One region of the Shewanella halifaxensis HAW-EB4 genome, then DNA from elsewhere that is predicted to be linked to it. Evidence: predicted binding sites of a transcription regulator. Region 1 holds the regulator's gene; the other holds the start of a gene.
The links. Region 1 encodes MetJ, which represses methionine synthesis genes. Its sites were predicted from a motif close to TAGACGTCTAGACGTCTA; they were not measured.
Positions count from the first base shown of each region.

Region 2: a site for MetJ is predicted at 5,598-5,615, ahead of serA (phosphoglycerate dehydrogenase). Genes of this name have one in related genera too.

Region 1 is NC_010334.1:744,576-752,280, reverse strand. It holds gene SHAL_RS03195 (bifunctional aspartate kinase/homoserine dehydrogenase II) at 1-1,158, opposite strand, end outside; gene metB (cystathionine gamma-synthase) at 1,174-2,334, opposite strand; gene metJ (met regulon transcriptional regulator MetJ) at 2,546-2,860, shown strand; gene SHAL_RS03180 (sulfite exporter TauE/SafE family protein) at 3,039-3,770, shown strand; gene SHAL_RS03175 (conjugal transfer protein TraF) at 3,776-4,969, opposite strand; gene SHAL_RS03170 (LysR family transcriptional regulator) at 5,179-6,093, opposite strand; gene SHAL_RS03165 (SDR family oxidoreductase) at 6,237-6,956, shown strand; gene SHAL_RS03155 (c-type cytochrome) at 7,364-7,693, shown strand.
Region 2 is NC_010334.1:894,575-902,279, forward strand. It holds gene SHAL_RS03690 (PAS domain S-box protein) at 1-1,695, shown strand, start outside; gene SHAL_RS03695 (response regulator) at 1,800-2,819, shown strand; gene ygfZ (tRNA-modifying protein YgfZ) at 2,897-3,868, opposite strand; gene serA (phosphoglycerate dehydrogenase) at 4,178-5,407, opposite strand; gene SHAL_RS03710 (DUF2238 domain-containing protein) at 5,643-6,278, shown strand; gene SHAL_RS03715 (NupC/NupG family nucleoside CNT transporter) at 6,850-7,705, shown strand, end outside.

The sequences.
Region 1 (7,705 bases):
TGCGCTCACAAGCGCCACTAAACCAAGATCTTCGGTGATCTTAATGTCACTCACACCTAAGGCATCACGGTTAACGTCCAGCAATGCCAATACTTGCTTGTGGTTCTCTAGGGTGACAGTGAGCTCTACACGGTCTTGCCCTAGCTCCCAATAGGCCAGCGGACTTAAGCCGGTTTCTTCAAGAAGCTCAATAAGCTGTTTAAAATCACTCTTAAGCTCAAGGTTAAATAGCGCGACGCTGCTTAGATTAGTGACCACTGGCGCACTCGCCGATGAGCTCTTAGGTGCGATCAAGGTAAAATCTGTATGAGATGCATAACTTGAACGTACAGCTAGGCTTACTTGAGTATCAAACAGGGGTTGTAGAGTTCTGTTATGCAGCACCGGAGAGCCTAGGTGCGCCAAGCGGTTTGCTTCGGCTAATGACAAGCTACTGAGTAACTTAGCATCATTAATCTTATTCGGATCAGCATTAAACACGCCCTCTACATCGGTCCAAATAGTTACCCGCTCGATATCGGCCAAACTGGCAATCAAGGTGGCGCTAAAATCGGAGCCATTGCGTCCCAGTAGCAAAGTCTCGCCACGGTTATTAGCACAGATGAATCCGGTAATAATTAAACGCTCATTAGGGTACGTTTCGGTCATGGCATGAACGCGTTGACGAGATTCCTGCAGGCGAATTTGTGGTACCGCAGCCTCATCGGCAATCAAGAGTGTGCGCGCATCAACATCGGATGCCGCCACACCAGACTCACGCAATAGCGCCGCCAATAAACGTGCAGACCAGCGCTCACCAAAGCTCACCACCTGGTTGCTCTGGTAATCACTAATAGACTCTAGCGATAACAAGCTGATCAGCTGCGCCTTATCGTTAGAGAGTCGCTCCCTTAGAGCGCGCGCCTGTTCATTTGAGAGCAACTGCTCTATCAAATTTTGCTGGAAACTAATCAACATTTGTAGCTCTTCTTGCCACAACTGTTTACAGGAACTTAGCTCAAGTAAATTATACAAGAAGTTGGTGCTTTTACCCGCGGCAGACACCACCACTAAATCATCACTGTGACCATGAGTCAGCAGAATATGAGCAACGCGACGGTAACAGTCAGCATCCGCAAGACTTGAGCCACCAAATTTATGTAAGTGACAGCGTGCCATCGTATACCCCTTTAATTAACAAGCGGCTGCGGCATTAAGCGCAGCTTCAATATCGGCAACAAGATCATCAGCATCTTCGATACCAACAGAAAGACGGATAAGCGTATCCTTAACCCCAGCTTCAGCGCGTGCCTCTGGCTCCATCGCCCTATGCGTCATAGTTGCAGGTACGGCGACTAAGCTTTCTACGCCACCAAGACTTTCTGCAACTGAAAAAAAGTTAAGATTTTTTAAGAATGCGACCAACTGTTCTTCGCTACCCTTGAGCTCAAAACTCAGCATGGCCCCATAGCCCTTTTGCTGTTTAGTCGCAATTTCATGACCCGGATGCTCTTTAAGTCCCGGGTAGTATATCTTGGACACGGCCTGATGGTTAACAAGGGTATCAAGAATTCGCTGTGCATTCGCCTGATGTTCACGAATTCTCACTGCAAGTGTACGAATTCCGCGCAAAGTGAGATAACTATCAAATGCTGAGCCCGTTAGCCCTAGCGTATTTGACCACCAGTGCAGCAGTTCACCCAACTCCGGATCTTTTGCCACAACCGCGCCGCCCACCACATCACTATGACCATTGATATATTTAGTGGTTGAATGGATCACAATATCTGCACCAAGAAGCAGTGGCTGCTGTAAAATTGGCGATAGAAAAGTGTTGTCGACAACCACCAATGCGCCAACCTCATGACTGGCTGAGCTGATAGCCTCAATGTCTACCACACGCAGCAGCGGGTTCGATGGAGTTTCTAACCAGACCATCTTAGGTTTCTTGGCGATCGCCTGATTGAGCGCTTGTGAGTCGGTTTGATCCACCACTAATAACTTAAACTGGCCCTTTTTAGCTAAATTGGTGAATAGACGATAGCTGCCGCCATAACAATCATGGGGAACAACGAGTAAGTCATCGGGTCCTAGCAAGCTTGTCGCTAAAGTAATCGCAGCCATTCCGGTACAGGTCACAACACCAGTTGCGCCTTTTTCCAGCTCGGCGATGGCATCGCCTAGAATAGATCGGGTTGGATTGCCTGAGCGGCTATAGTCGAAGTCTCTTGGATTGTTATGGCCATCAAAAGAGTAGTTAGTAGATAGATAAATCGGCGGAACAACGGCACCATGCTGACTATCGGACTCAATTCCTTGACGTACCGCCGCAGTGGCTGGTTTACGCTCAGTCATGTACTACTCCTTTTCCTGTTAATTTTCAGCCAAGAGATGTCTGGACGTCTAAATGTACCTAAGCACTCACGCCTCGTCAACCATTTTAGCCGTTTAGACGTCCATGCATATAGAAATCTATTTGCAATTGTCATAAATAAGAGGCAATAATTTGACTGCACAATTTAAAGGGTTAAAATCTGCCCCGAATTTAGAAATAACAGGTGAGTCAATGACTGAGTGGAATGGCGATTATATCAGCCCCTATGCTGAACACGGCAAAAAGAATGAACAAGTGAAAAAAATCACTGTGTCCATTCCTTTGAAAGTACTTAAGGTGCTTACCGATGAGCGTACACGCCGCCAAGTAAATAACTTGCGTCACGCCACTAATAGTGAGCTGTTATGCGAAGCATTCTTGCATGCTTACACTGGCCAGCCACTACCAAACGATCAAGATCTTACCAAAGATAAACCCGACAGCATGCCTGCTGAGGTTAAGCGTTTGATGGATGAGATGGGTATTGAGTGGGATGAACTTGAATAATCTTCACCGATTATCAGTAAACATGATCTCCAGATAAGGACTGCTTAGCAGTCCTTATCTGTTTTTGGCCTAAATATGAGATCCGCTACCTCGTAGCAAGTTAAAATACCTAAACCTTCAAGTCGAGCGTAGAGATCCCCTCCTCGCTTAACTTTAGCCCAGATGGCTGGATAACCTAATGATCGATCCCACTACACTATTACTCGCTTCGCTCATTATCTTTTGTGGCGCACTGACCCAAAGCCTAATCGGTTTTGGCCTAGCCGTCGTTGCAAGCCCGCTGCTCTATATCGTCGATCCCAGTTTAGTTCCGGCGCCAGTCATCATGATGGGGTTCTCGATAGCGTTACTGACACTGTTTCGGGAGCGAGGTCAGCTCGAGTTCAACGGTCTACAGTACGCGTTATTGGGCCGTATTCCCGGAGGAATACTAGGTGCAACCCTCATTTTAATCGCACCGCAGCCGATCTTAGGTCTTGCGATTGCTGGAATTGTCGCCTTAGCCGTCGGCCTGAGCCTAATGAAGTTAAGCATTCCTGTGAACCGTTTCAGCCTATTCATCGCTGGGGTATTATCTGGCGTCTTCGGTAATATCGCCGCGATTGGTGGACCACCGCTGGCCATTTTACTTTCAGGTAAAGATGCAGGCCAATTTCGCGCCGCCCTGTCGGCCTTCTTTATCTTTAGTTCGATGATCGCTTTGATCATTCTGGCACTTGCAGGCCTGCTAACCCTAGAGCACTTTTACATCTCATTGATGTTACTGCCGTCAGTCGTTTTGGGGTACCTCGTTGCAGGCCGCTTGATTGGCCGCGTCGACAAACAAAAAACCAGAGCATTCACTCTGGCTTTATGTGGCTGTAGCGCTGTTATCCTAACCGTTAAATCAACAATAGAGCTAATGGGTTAGCTTGGTTAGAAATGATAGGAGGTTTGCAACACCCCTCCTACCGCATTGTCATCGCCGAACATACCAGTAAAATCTAAGAAAAATGAATCACCGAACGCAAAGCCTGTGCCCAAAGAGTAGAGGTTGGCGGTAGAGTCTTTCATATCATGGCGATAACCGAGGCGTAACGCCATCCAGTTGAAGGCTCTCACTTCCCCGCCTAGACGCCAGTATTGAGTACCATCCAGCTCTTTAAATTTCTTATTCTCAATCAGATCAATATCAGTCGTTACCGATAAAATTTCCCAATCATAAGCTACGCCTGCTGTTACGAGAGGTTCAACACGGTAAGTAAACTTCTGCCCTTCCACCTCTATGGTATCCACATCTTGGCTGATCAGATTTCGTCCTGATAGACCCAGAGTTAAGCCATCAAATGGCTGCATAGCCACCCCGACATCTAAATTAAAATTGGTCTCATCATTGCGATACATAACGTCATCAAAGTCACTGGCATCGAAGTTGTTTGCATTGGCGATATAATTGTAGGTATCAATTCGCTGAAACTTAGGTGATATTCCAACAGAGATAGGCATATTCACGATAGAGAGAGGGAAGCTTAAGGCGACGCCAAGATCTGATATCGCACCGCCAACCACTTGGCCTTGTGAGTTCAGATCAGAGACTTCGGGTGGATTTTCAGGATCCAAATGATTAAGCGTATCGATATCTGACTGGGCTATGTCGGCCACACCAACTGCGTTAACATAGCTCTTATAGAAGATAGCCATCGGCATTCTCTGGTGCGGAATGGCAACACTGAAACCTAGCCCTGCACTGGCATAGGCTGAAGTCCCTTTTAGAGACTCAAGATCGCCAACCAGATCATCACGAAACTTCGTAATATCGTCACGGTTCTCAGCATCAATTGCAGCAGCAAGAGCATCGTAAGAATTAATCAGCGAGTCGAACTTATCTATCATGTCATCGCTGTCAGCCACATCTATCCCTAGCACAGGCATCAACAGTACAGCAGAGTTGTCTTTATGCGCATTAATCGCAAGCAGGGCCGGGTTAACGAAGGCGGCGCCCTCTTTGTTGGAAGCGGCAACCCCTGCGCCGCCCATAGCATCGCTGCGCGCCTCATAATACTCCTGCCCCGCCTGTGCAAAAAAGCAGGGGAATAAGGCGCAAGCCAATGCAATTTTATGTAGTTTCATCCATTCCACCCTTTTTATGTCCTTAACGTTCTAAGCTGCAATACGGCTCAAATCGAAAAAAGGTTATTTTGTTCTTAAAGTATTCTAAGACAAAATCAGATAAACAGGAGGTTAAACTTAACTTTAAATCTACATTCTAATAGCAATTAGGTCGAAAGATGGATGACCCGAGTGACTCAAGCCTCAAGAGGTCAGCTACCTAAGCTTATTTAGGCATTTGGTAACTCGACATATTTCATAAAGTTTTGAATGGTAAATTCGATAAACTGCCTCAACCTAGCTGGCTGAAATTGATCTCGGTTATAGAGCAGATAAAGCGGCGTATCTGAGATAGCCCAATCATCAAACAGATGTACCAGAGTGCCCGCGTTGAGCTCTGCACTGCAGTAAATCTCTGGCAAGCGCACGATACCATTTCCCGCCAAGGCGCTACTTTTCATCACTCTGCCATTCTTACACAGCAAGGCTCCAGTAATCGTCACCTCTGTCTTATGACTCTTATTGCTACGACGGTGATAACTCCAATGATGAACCGAGCCGGTAACACAGGCATGATGCTTGAGCTCTTTAGGGTGTTCGGGTCTGCCATGCTTGGCGATATAACGTGGCGATGCCAAGGTACAATTTGCAATATCCATCAGCTTTCTGGCCACTAAGCCTGAATCCTCAAGCTCACCCATTCTAAAGACCAAATCAAACTCATCGAGCACCAAGTCGACTCTCTGGCTACTGAAATCTAAGTGCACCTGAATATTGGGGTGCAGAGTCATAAAGTCATTAACCAGTTGGTTCACGATCTCCTCACCGATATAGCCTCCCACACAGTTGATGTTAATCTTGCCCTGCAGGTTATGGGCATCATCAACCGTCTTCGCCACCGCTTGCTCCATGATGTCTAGCGCATGTTGGCAGCGCTCATAGAAAAAGCGTCCCTGCTCAGTTAACCGCTGAGCCCTAGTGGTGCGGGTGATCAAGGTGACACCTAGGTAACGCTCTAACTGAGTCAATTGCTTAGAAAGGTGTGAGCGAGAACAACCGAGCTTTTCAGCGGCAATGGTAAAACTGCCCTTTTCCGCTATCACGGTAAAAGCTCGCACATCTGCTAAATTTAGGTCTTGATACATAAATAGGAACTCGTTTTATCTTAGATAACAGAGACTGATTAGGAGTCATATGTAAACAATCATATTCTCTATAGATTATATATCAACAATATTGGGTTCGTTAGAATACTCACCAATAAAGACCCCCCCTATTTGAGGCTGATATGAAACAACTAATCGTAATTACAGGTGCATCTTCTGGTATTGGCGCGGCCATGGCTAAAGCCTTCAGCGCAAAAGGCCACCCTCTACTGTTATTGGCACGCCGCATTGAGCCGATGCAAGCATTAGGCTTAGATAACTGCCTAGCCGTTAGCGTTGATGTAACAGATGCTGATGCCATGAAAGCGGCTATTGCAAGCGCTGAAGCTAAATTTGGTCCAGTTGGCTGCTTAATCAATAACGCTGGCGTAATGCTACTCGGCGCTGCAGATGTACAAGATCCTGCTGAGTGGAGCCGTATGCTTAACATCAACGTGATGGGCGTACTCAACGGTATTCATGCAGTGCTTGCCGATATGAAGGCACGTAAAACAGGCACTATCATCAACGTCAGCTCAATAGCAGGCCGCAAGACGTTCCCGAACCACTCAGCTTATTGCGCTACTAAGTTTGCAGTGCACGCTTTAACAGAGAACATTCGTGAAGAGGTGGCAATGGATGATGTTCGTATGATCACTATCGCACCAGGTGCCGTAGAAACTGAACTACTGAGCCACACCACTAACGATGATATCAAAGCGGGCTACGAAGATTGGAAACAGCATATGGGTGGGGTTATTGCACCTGAAACCATTGCCGAAGCAGCGCTGTTTGCCTTTGAGCAACCACAAAATGTGTGTGTACGTGAAATCGTATTAGCGGCGACACGTCAAGAGCCATAGGCTCTGCTAATAGCCACGGCTTTCATCTGTTCATTTAAGGTCCCTTCAGCGATGCTGAAGGGACCTTTTGTTTACCTAATGTCAACACTCAACTATCACTTTAGTAATAGTTAAAAATCAAAAGTGTGATCTAGATCTGTTACCAAAATAGCTGAACTGGCAGTTCAAAAAACTCCAACTCAAACAAAAACCATATAAAATCAAAGTTATAAGTCATCGAATAACCATCAATTAGATTTTTCTCCATGATATTTTGTTCAATTAGATTTTTATCATGAATATGATCAAGCTCAACAATTAACCACCACTTGCCTGCTAACTTTAATAACAAGGCAGAAGCATTTTCGGAACACTCTGCTAACCAGCAAAGGACGGCGTAATACCAAAAAATAAAGAGTAAGGAGTTGATGATGAAAACTATCACTAAAATCGGTATAGGCCTTGCGCTAGCATTGTCTTTAGGGCTTCAAGCTCAAGCCGCCGATGGCGGTAACCCCAAGAAAGGCAAACACCTTTATAAGAAAGAGTGTAAAGCTTGCCATAGTCAGGGCGCAGTGGGAGGCGAGATCACACCAATGAGCAAAACCATGAGTCAATGGGATCGCTTTTTTAAGCGTATGAAGCATAAAGGCGATCAAGAAGCCTTTGATGCTTTGTCCAAAAAAGATCTAAAAGATATTCAGCAGTTTCTCTATGACCATGCCGCAGACTCAGATCAACCGCAAACTTGCGGCTAACACCAGTTAAGC
Region 2 (7,705 bases), 150 kb from region 1:
ATAGGTCTCACCGAAGAGCAGCGTGAACGACTGTTTAAGTCCTTTAGCCAAGCGGATACCTCAACCACTCGAAAGTATGGCGGCACAGGGCTAGGTTTGGCTATCAGTAAGCAGCTCGTGGAACTGATGGGCGGCGAGATTGGTGTTGAAAGCCAGTTTGGCAATGGTAGTAGCTTCTACTTTAGCGTGAAGCTGAAGGTTGCCAATAATCAGCTGTTAAAAGTGAAACGTGAGATTGAAGGGATGCGGATCTTGGTGGCGGATGATAACGCTACCGCTCGAGATATTATGCGTACCACCCTTGAGAGCATGGGCTTTAAGGTCGATGCCGTTAAGAGTGGTGCCGAAGCGATTGAGCATTGTCAACATACTGACTATCCGGTGGCGCTGATCGATTGGTTAATGCCGGAGATGAATGGAATCGAGGCCGCGCAGAAAATTCTATCTGGGAAAGAACATCCCCCCAAAATATTGATCGTCTCGGCCCATGCCAATGCCGAGTTTATCGAGCAGGTAGAGCACAGTGACATAGCCAGTTACATCACTAAACCCATCAGTGCTTCGCGCTTACTTGACGGTATCATGTCTTCGCTCGGCCAAAATGGCGCAATGGTGGTTCGTCGCAAAGGGAGCGACATCAGCCAAGAGTTGCTTTTGCAGTTGCAGGGCAAGCGAGTTTTGTTGGTTGAAGACAATGATATGAATCAGGAGGTGGCCACCGAATTTCTTGAGCAGGTTGGGGTGGTGCTATCTATCGCCGAGAACGGTCAAGTGGCACTGGAAAAACTGGCAACGCAAAGCTTCGATCTGGTGCTGATGGATTGTCAGATGCCGGTGATGGATGGTTATCAAGCCACGCGAGAGCTAAGGAAAATGCCAGGGCTAGAAAAGTTACCAGTAATTGCTATGACGGCGAATGCGATGGCAGGCGACAAGGAGATGTGTCTGCGAGTAGGCATGAATGACCATATCGCCAAACCTATTGAGGTGGCGAGACTCTATAGCACCTTGCTGCAGTATTTAGGCGATAGTCAGCAGGCCATTACGCTTACCAACTTAGACGGTAAGGAGAGCGAAAATGTGCCGTTTTGGCCGCAGCATGAGGCGTTAGATATCGACAAAGGTTTGCAGCTGGTACAGAACTCTGTGCGGCTTTATCGCAGGATCTTGGAACGTTTCCATAGTGGTAAAAGTAATATCGCCGAGGAGATAGAGTCAGCGCTTAGCCAAGGTAAGACCGCTGACGCGATCCGCTATGCCCATACCCTTAAAGGCGTGTCTGGTAATTTGTGCTCGCCTCTATTGGTCGATCTAGCCAGTCAGCTTGAGGCTAAGCTGCAAGACTCACCAAAGGCAGATGTGACAGATGAACTGAGTCAGATAGCCGAGCTAACGACATCGATATGTGCGGCAATAGCGAGCTGGCAGGCGAGTTTGGATGACGCTGTTGAGGTCGAGGCAAGTGGCGCACCAGAGTCTTTGTTGTCGGATAAGGAACTAAGTCAGGAAGTGACACAGCTATTACAGATGCTAGAGGAGGCTGACTCCGATGCGGTTGATAAAATGAATGACATCAGGGAGCGAGTCACTGAATTGCAATGGCAGAAGATGAGCCCTGCAGTAGCCATGGTTAACAGCTACCAGTTTGATGAGGCGGCAGAGCTGATTCAAGAGCAGTTTAAAGACAGGTCGTGACAGTAAAAATATCATAGGTAACCTAAGCTGTTTTAGTGCCAAGCATAATAAGCGAGCAGCTATACTTGATTGCTAGCGTGAATACTAAAAGGAGAGATGGTTTAATGGATAAGGCCACCATTTTAGTTGTGGATGATACCCCCGAGAATATTGATATTTTGGTTGGGATCTTAGGTGGGGACTACCGAGTTAAGGTTGCGATTGATGGCCCCAAAGCCCTTGCATTGGCGAGTAAAACCACACCGGATCTTATTCTTCTGGATGTGATGATGCCGGGAATGAATGGCTATGAGGTATGTAAGCGACTAAAGCAAGAACCATTAACTTGCCATATTCCCGTCATCTTTGTCACCGCCCTTAGCGATGTCGCCGATGAGACGCAAGGGTTTGAGCTTGGCGCCGTCGATTACATTACAAAACCCGTCAGTGCGCCTGTTGTGAAGGCGAGGGTAAAAACCCATTTGGCTCTCTACGACCAAAAATGTCTACTCGAGCAGGAAGTTAAAGTGCGAACTAAAGAGCTCGAAGAAACACGTTTCGAGATCATTCGTCGTCTGGGCCGCGCAGCAGAATATAAAGATAACGAGACTGGCTTACATGTTGTCAGAATGAGTCACTATGCGCGCTTGTTGGCGGTTCAATCGGGTTTACCTGAATACTATTGCGAGCTGATTTACAATGCTGCGCCTATGCATGATATCGGTAAAATAGGCACACCAGACTCTATTTTAAAAAAGCCAGCTAAGCTCGATGCTACAGAGTGGGTGGAGATGCAGCTTCACGCCGAAATCGGCGCCGAGATCATCGGTGAGCACAATGATCCATTGCTGGAGATGGCGCGTCGAATCGCCTTAACACATCACGAGAAATGGGATGGCAGCGGTTACCCCAATGGGCTGTCGGCTGAGGAGATCCCAATAGAGGGTCGGATAGTGGCGATTGCCGATGTGTTTGACGCCTTAACTTCGATTCGCCCCTATAAGAAAGCGTGGACAGTGGAGGCGACCATGACCTTAATCGAGAGTGAAGCTGGAAAGCAGTTTGACCCAAAGTTAGTGCAGCATTTTAAGCAGATTGTTGATGAGCTGACTAAAGTTCGCGATGCTCACAATGAGACGGGTTAGATTTAGTCTTGATTAGTCGGGATAAACAAAAAGGCGCATAAAGCGCCTTTTCTATTACGAACGAATTGGGGGCTGGATTAATCTTGCTCTTCTAGCGAGTAAGGCAGCGCAATTAATGTCAGTTCAGAGCTCGCATCATCGGCAACTCTTAACTTAGCATCAAGTTGAGTATCATTAGCTAATACCGCTGTTAATAATACCTGGTCACCCCGTTGAACAGCCTCGATGATAGTGCCTGCGCGGCGAAATCCTTCACCGTCTTCTAGTGCAATTTCAAGCTGGCTATCGGCTGTTAAAGGTGTTGATACCGTGCCGCTAACAATGTAAAGCGCACGCTTGTTACCCCCGCGGTACTTCATTCGAGCAATCGTCTCTTGTCCCATGTAACAGCCCTTATTGAAGCTGATCCCATTGACTGCTTGGACATTACACATCTGCGGTACAAACTGTCCTTGATGATTAGCACCTAGGTTTGGATAACCGGCAGCGATTTCCAGTGCCTGCCATGCAGTAGCATCATAGATAGGTTGTTCGATAGCACTGATAAGTGATGCGGCTTGGTCTTGTTCTATCGCGAGGATAAACCGACCCGCATCGTGGATGATCATGCCGTTATCGATTAAGGTTAGCTCATCGGTAAGCTCGCCAAACTGAGCCGTTAACCATGTTTTAGCTTGTTCGCCCGCCACGCCTAACAATAACCAGTGATCACTGGCATCAGACAGCTCAGCTTTACTAAATACCGCATATTTTTGCAACTGAGGTAGATCCAGTGCCAAGGTCTCTTTTGGCATCATCAAGAAAAGGGTGTCACCTTTGGCGAAGGTTCTAAAGCTGGCCAGCATCTTACCTTTAGGATCGCAATGCGCGCCCCAGCGCCATTGGTCGCTTTCAAGCGAGCTGATATCGGTAGTGACTTGGCCGTGAATAAAGCTGCGACCTTGCTCCCCAGTGACTGAGATTAAACCTAGGTGTGTTAATTCAGAAAAAAGCAGTTCAGGCTGTTGTCCATTAAGAGGCCAAGTTGGCTGAGAAGTTGACAGCGTCATATGAGGATCCAAGAATTAAACCAATAAGGACAATGATTGTACCGCTAAAATCTTGCCGTGCAAGCGCAGCAGTTCAAACTATTGCTACTCAATATATATAAAGAACAAAGGCCGTATAATGTGAATTATACGGCCTTACTCATCGATTTAAACCAAGTACAAGTTTATTAGTGAAGTAAACGGGTTCTAATCGTGCCTTCAATCGCTTGCAACTCAACCAACGCATCTTCTGTTCTTAACCTAAGCCTGAATCGACTAGTCATGACTCTGAATTAGTCATGACTCTGATTTACCCAGATTTCCCCAGCTTTAGTGAAGTAAACGGGTTCTAATCGTGCCTTCAATCGCTTGCAATTCAACCAATGCATTTTCGGCCTGATCTGAATCGACTTCCATTACCACGTAGCCAATTTCAGCGGTTGTTTGTAGATACTGAGCAGCAATGTTAATGCCTTTTTCTGCAAACGCGGAGTTAATTTGGATCAAGATTCCAGGGCGGTTACGGTGAATATGCAGTAAGCGCGACGTACCAGAGTGTTGAGCAAGTGACACCTCTGGGAAGTTCACCGCCGTCATGGTCGAGCCATTGTCTGAGTATTTAGCCAACTTACCCGCGACTTCGATACCGATATTCTCTTGAGCTTCAGCCGTGCTACCGCCAACATGTGGCGTCAGCAACACATTATCTAAGCCGCGTAGTGGGCTGATAAATTCATCGTCATTCGACTTAGGCTCGATAGGGAACACGTCGATGGCGGCGCCAGCAAGGTGCTCCTCTTTTAATGAAGCCGCGAGCGCATCAATATCGACAACGGTACCGCGAGAAGCATTAATTAAAATGCTGCCTTTACGCATACAGGCCAGCTCTTCATAGCTGAGCATCTCTTTGGTCTGTGGTGTTTCTGGTACGTGTAAACTCACCACATCGGCAAGTGATAGCAGCTGCTGTAGAGAGTGCACTTGCTGTGCATTACCCAGTGGTAGCTTGTCTTCGATATCGAAGAAGATAACGCGCATACCCAAAGTTTCTGCAAGAATACCAAGCTGAGTACCAATATGACCGTAGCCGATGACACCTAAGGTCTTACCGCGAGCCTCATAACTTCCCGAAGCACTCTTTAGCCAACCACCACGGTGAGCCAATGCATTACGCTGTGGGATCCCACGCAGTAGCATGATGATCTCGCCCAATACCAGTTCCGCTACGCTACGGGTATTTGAGAAAGGCGCGTTGAATACCGGGATCCCCAGCTTTTCAGCCGCAGCGAGACTGACCTGATTGGTACCAATACAGAAACAACCAACACTGATGAGTTTGTCGGCTTGGGATAATACTTCTTCAGTCAATTGGGTACGGGAGCGGATACCAATGAAGTGTGCATCTTTAACCGCTGTTTGTAATTCATCTTCAGCTAGTGATGCTTTGTGATATTCAATGTTGGTGTAACCCGCACGTTCAAATACATCTACCGCAGATTGGTGGACGCCTTCCAACAGCAGGATCTTAATTTTATCCTTGTCCAGCGAATGTTTCGCCATGATTTATGTACCCTTTTAGTTTATATGTATTATGTATACTTAATGCCACCGCAGAGACGACTAAACTCTACGTTGTAGGAGTGGTTTGGGTATAGACTACCAATGTACTAAGGACTGCAAAGCCTTCACAACTGAAATTTACTTCGAAAGCGTAACAGAGGTAACAAAGTAGCACTTTTTATGGTGGCTGTGGAGGGCTAGATGGCTAAAGTGTTTATTCTTAATTTAGAACAATATGGTATATGAGGGCGAAATTTTGAATAAAAGTGCTGTATGGCTAGTGACATTCTTCGCCGTATTAATCTGGTCAGGGATTAATCCTAAGGATCAATTTACCTGGTTTTTAGAGGTCGTACCGGCCTTAATCGCCCTGCCTATTCTGATCTACACCCGCAATAGCTTCACATTAACGAATTTGGCCTACGGCTTGATCTTGGTTCACTGCATTATTTTGATGGTCGGTGGGCATTACACTTATGCCGAGGTGCCGCTGTTTGATTGGATTAGCGATTGGACGGGCGGGGAGCGTAATAACTACGACAAGGTCGGGCATTTTGCCCAAGGTTTTATTCCCGCTATTTTGGCGCGTGAAGTGTTTATACGCCTCAGTGTTGTTAAATTAGGTGCTTGGTGTAACTTTCTTGCAGTCTGTTTTACTTTAGCATTCTCTGCTTTTTATGAGCTAATAGAGTGGTGGGTTGCCGAGTTGACAGGTGAGGATGCCGAGGCGTTTTTAGGCACGCAAGGATACGTGTGGGACACCCAGTCCGATATGGCAATGGCGCTGGTGGGAGCAATATCTGCCATTGTATTGCTCAGTCGTGTACATGATAAGCAGTTACGAGTAAAACTAGCTGAAGACAAATTATGATCGACCTGCCTTGCGCCTAGTACCTATTTATACTAGGTCCTTCTTTTAAAGTAGGTCGGCATTTATGCCGTCACAGGTTAGAAGCAGGTTCTAGGAAGAGCAGATTGTAGACCCTAGGAAAAGCTAAGACGGAAAGGTGCAATTTCTAGTATGCCTTAACCTCGATTTAAGATCAGTTAGCTAATAATGGCGCAAAGATTGGAGTTAAAACCACAACTTCTTTGCTAAATGAATTCATTGAACCTCACTTTTTAGGTGGTAAACTTTCAGTTTTGTAGTTGTTTGATCTGTTTTTTGTGCTTTAAGAGTCAAATTAGGCTGTTTATAAGCTGCCTAAATTTTAACTCTTATGTTTAAAGTTATGTGTGTTGGTGGTCTTATTGTAAGTCATGTACTGCCTTTGTGTTTTCTGCTTGTTGTGTTTTATTTGTTTTTCACCCGTTTCATTAAGATTTGTTGTCCAAGCCGATAAAAACATCGTTTATCTTCGCCAAACTAGAGCAATTTCCTTGCAGCAAAATTCCGTCTGTATACACTGCCGTCATATTGATATTTAAATGGTAATAAATGTATGGAAGTTTTCATCAGTTTGTTCGGCATGCTTTGCCTTATGGGCTTAGCGGTTGCATTATCAGAAAATAGAAAAGCAATTAACCCTAGAACCGTACTGGGTGCGCTGGCATTTCAAGTCGCCTTTGGTGCCTTTGTTATGTACGTTCCTATGGGTCAGGCAGTGCTTGATGGTGCATCAAGTGGTGTGATGCACGTTATCGGCTATGCCAATGAAGGCTTAGCATTCCTATTTGGTGATCTGGCTAAATTTGGTGTTGGCTTCATTTTTGTTATTAACGTGCTATTTGTTGTGGTTTTCATTAGCTCATTGATCGCCGTACTTTATTATCTTGGTATTATGCAATTGATTATTGGCCTTATTGGTGGCGGTTTATCAAAGCTACTGGGTTCTAGCCGTGCGGAATCACTATCAGCAACAGCCAATATCTTTGTAGGCCCAATTGAGGCCCCTTCAATGGTACGCCCATTTGTAAAGCACATGACTCGCTCTGAGCTATTCGCAGTAATGACTGGCGGCTTGGCATCGGTTGCTGGCGGCACCATGATTGGTTATATCCAGATGGGCGTTGACGTTAAATACGTGCTTACTGCTGCATTTATGACGGCGCCAGCAGGTTTACTGTTTGCTAAGTTGATATGGCCTGAGACCGAAACACCACTAAACGACATCAAGAAAGTGATGGACGATGTGACTGACAAGCCAGCTAATGTTCTCGATGCAGCAGCGGGCGGCGCAGCAATGGGCATGCAGCAAGTATTGTCTGTATCAGCGCTGCTATTAGCGTTTGTCGCACTGATCGCCATGGTTAACGGTATTTTAGGCGGCATAGGTGGTTGGTTTGGTATTGAAGACC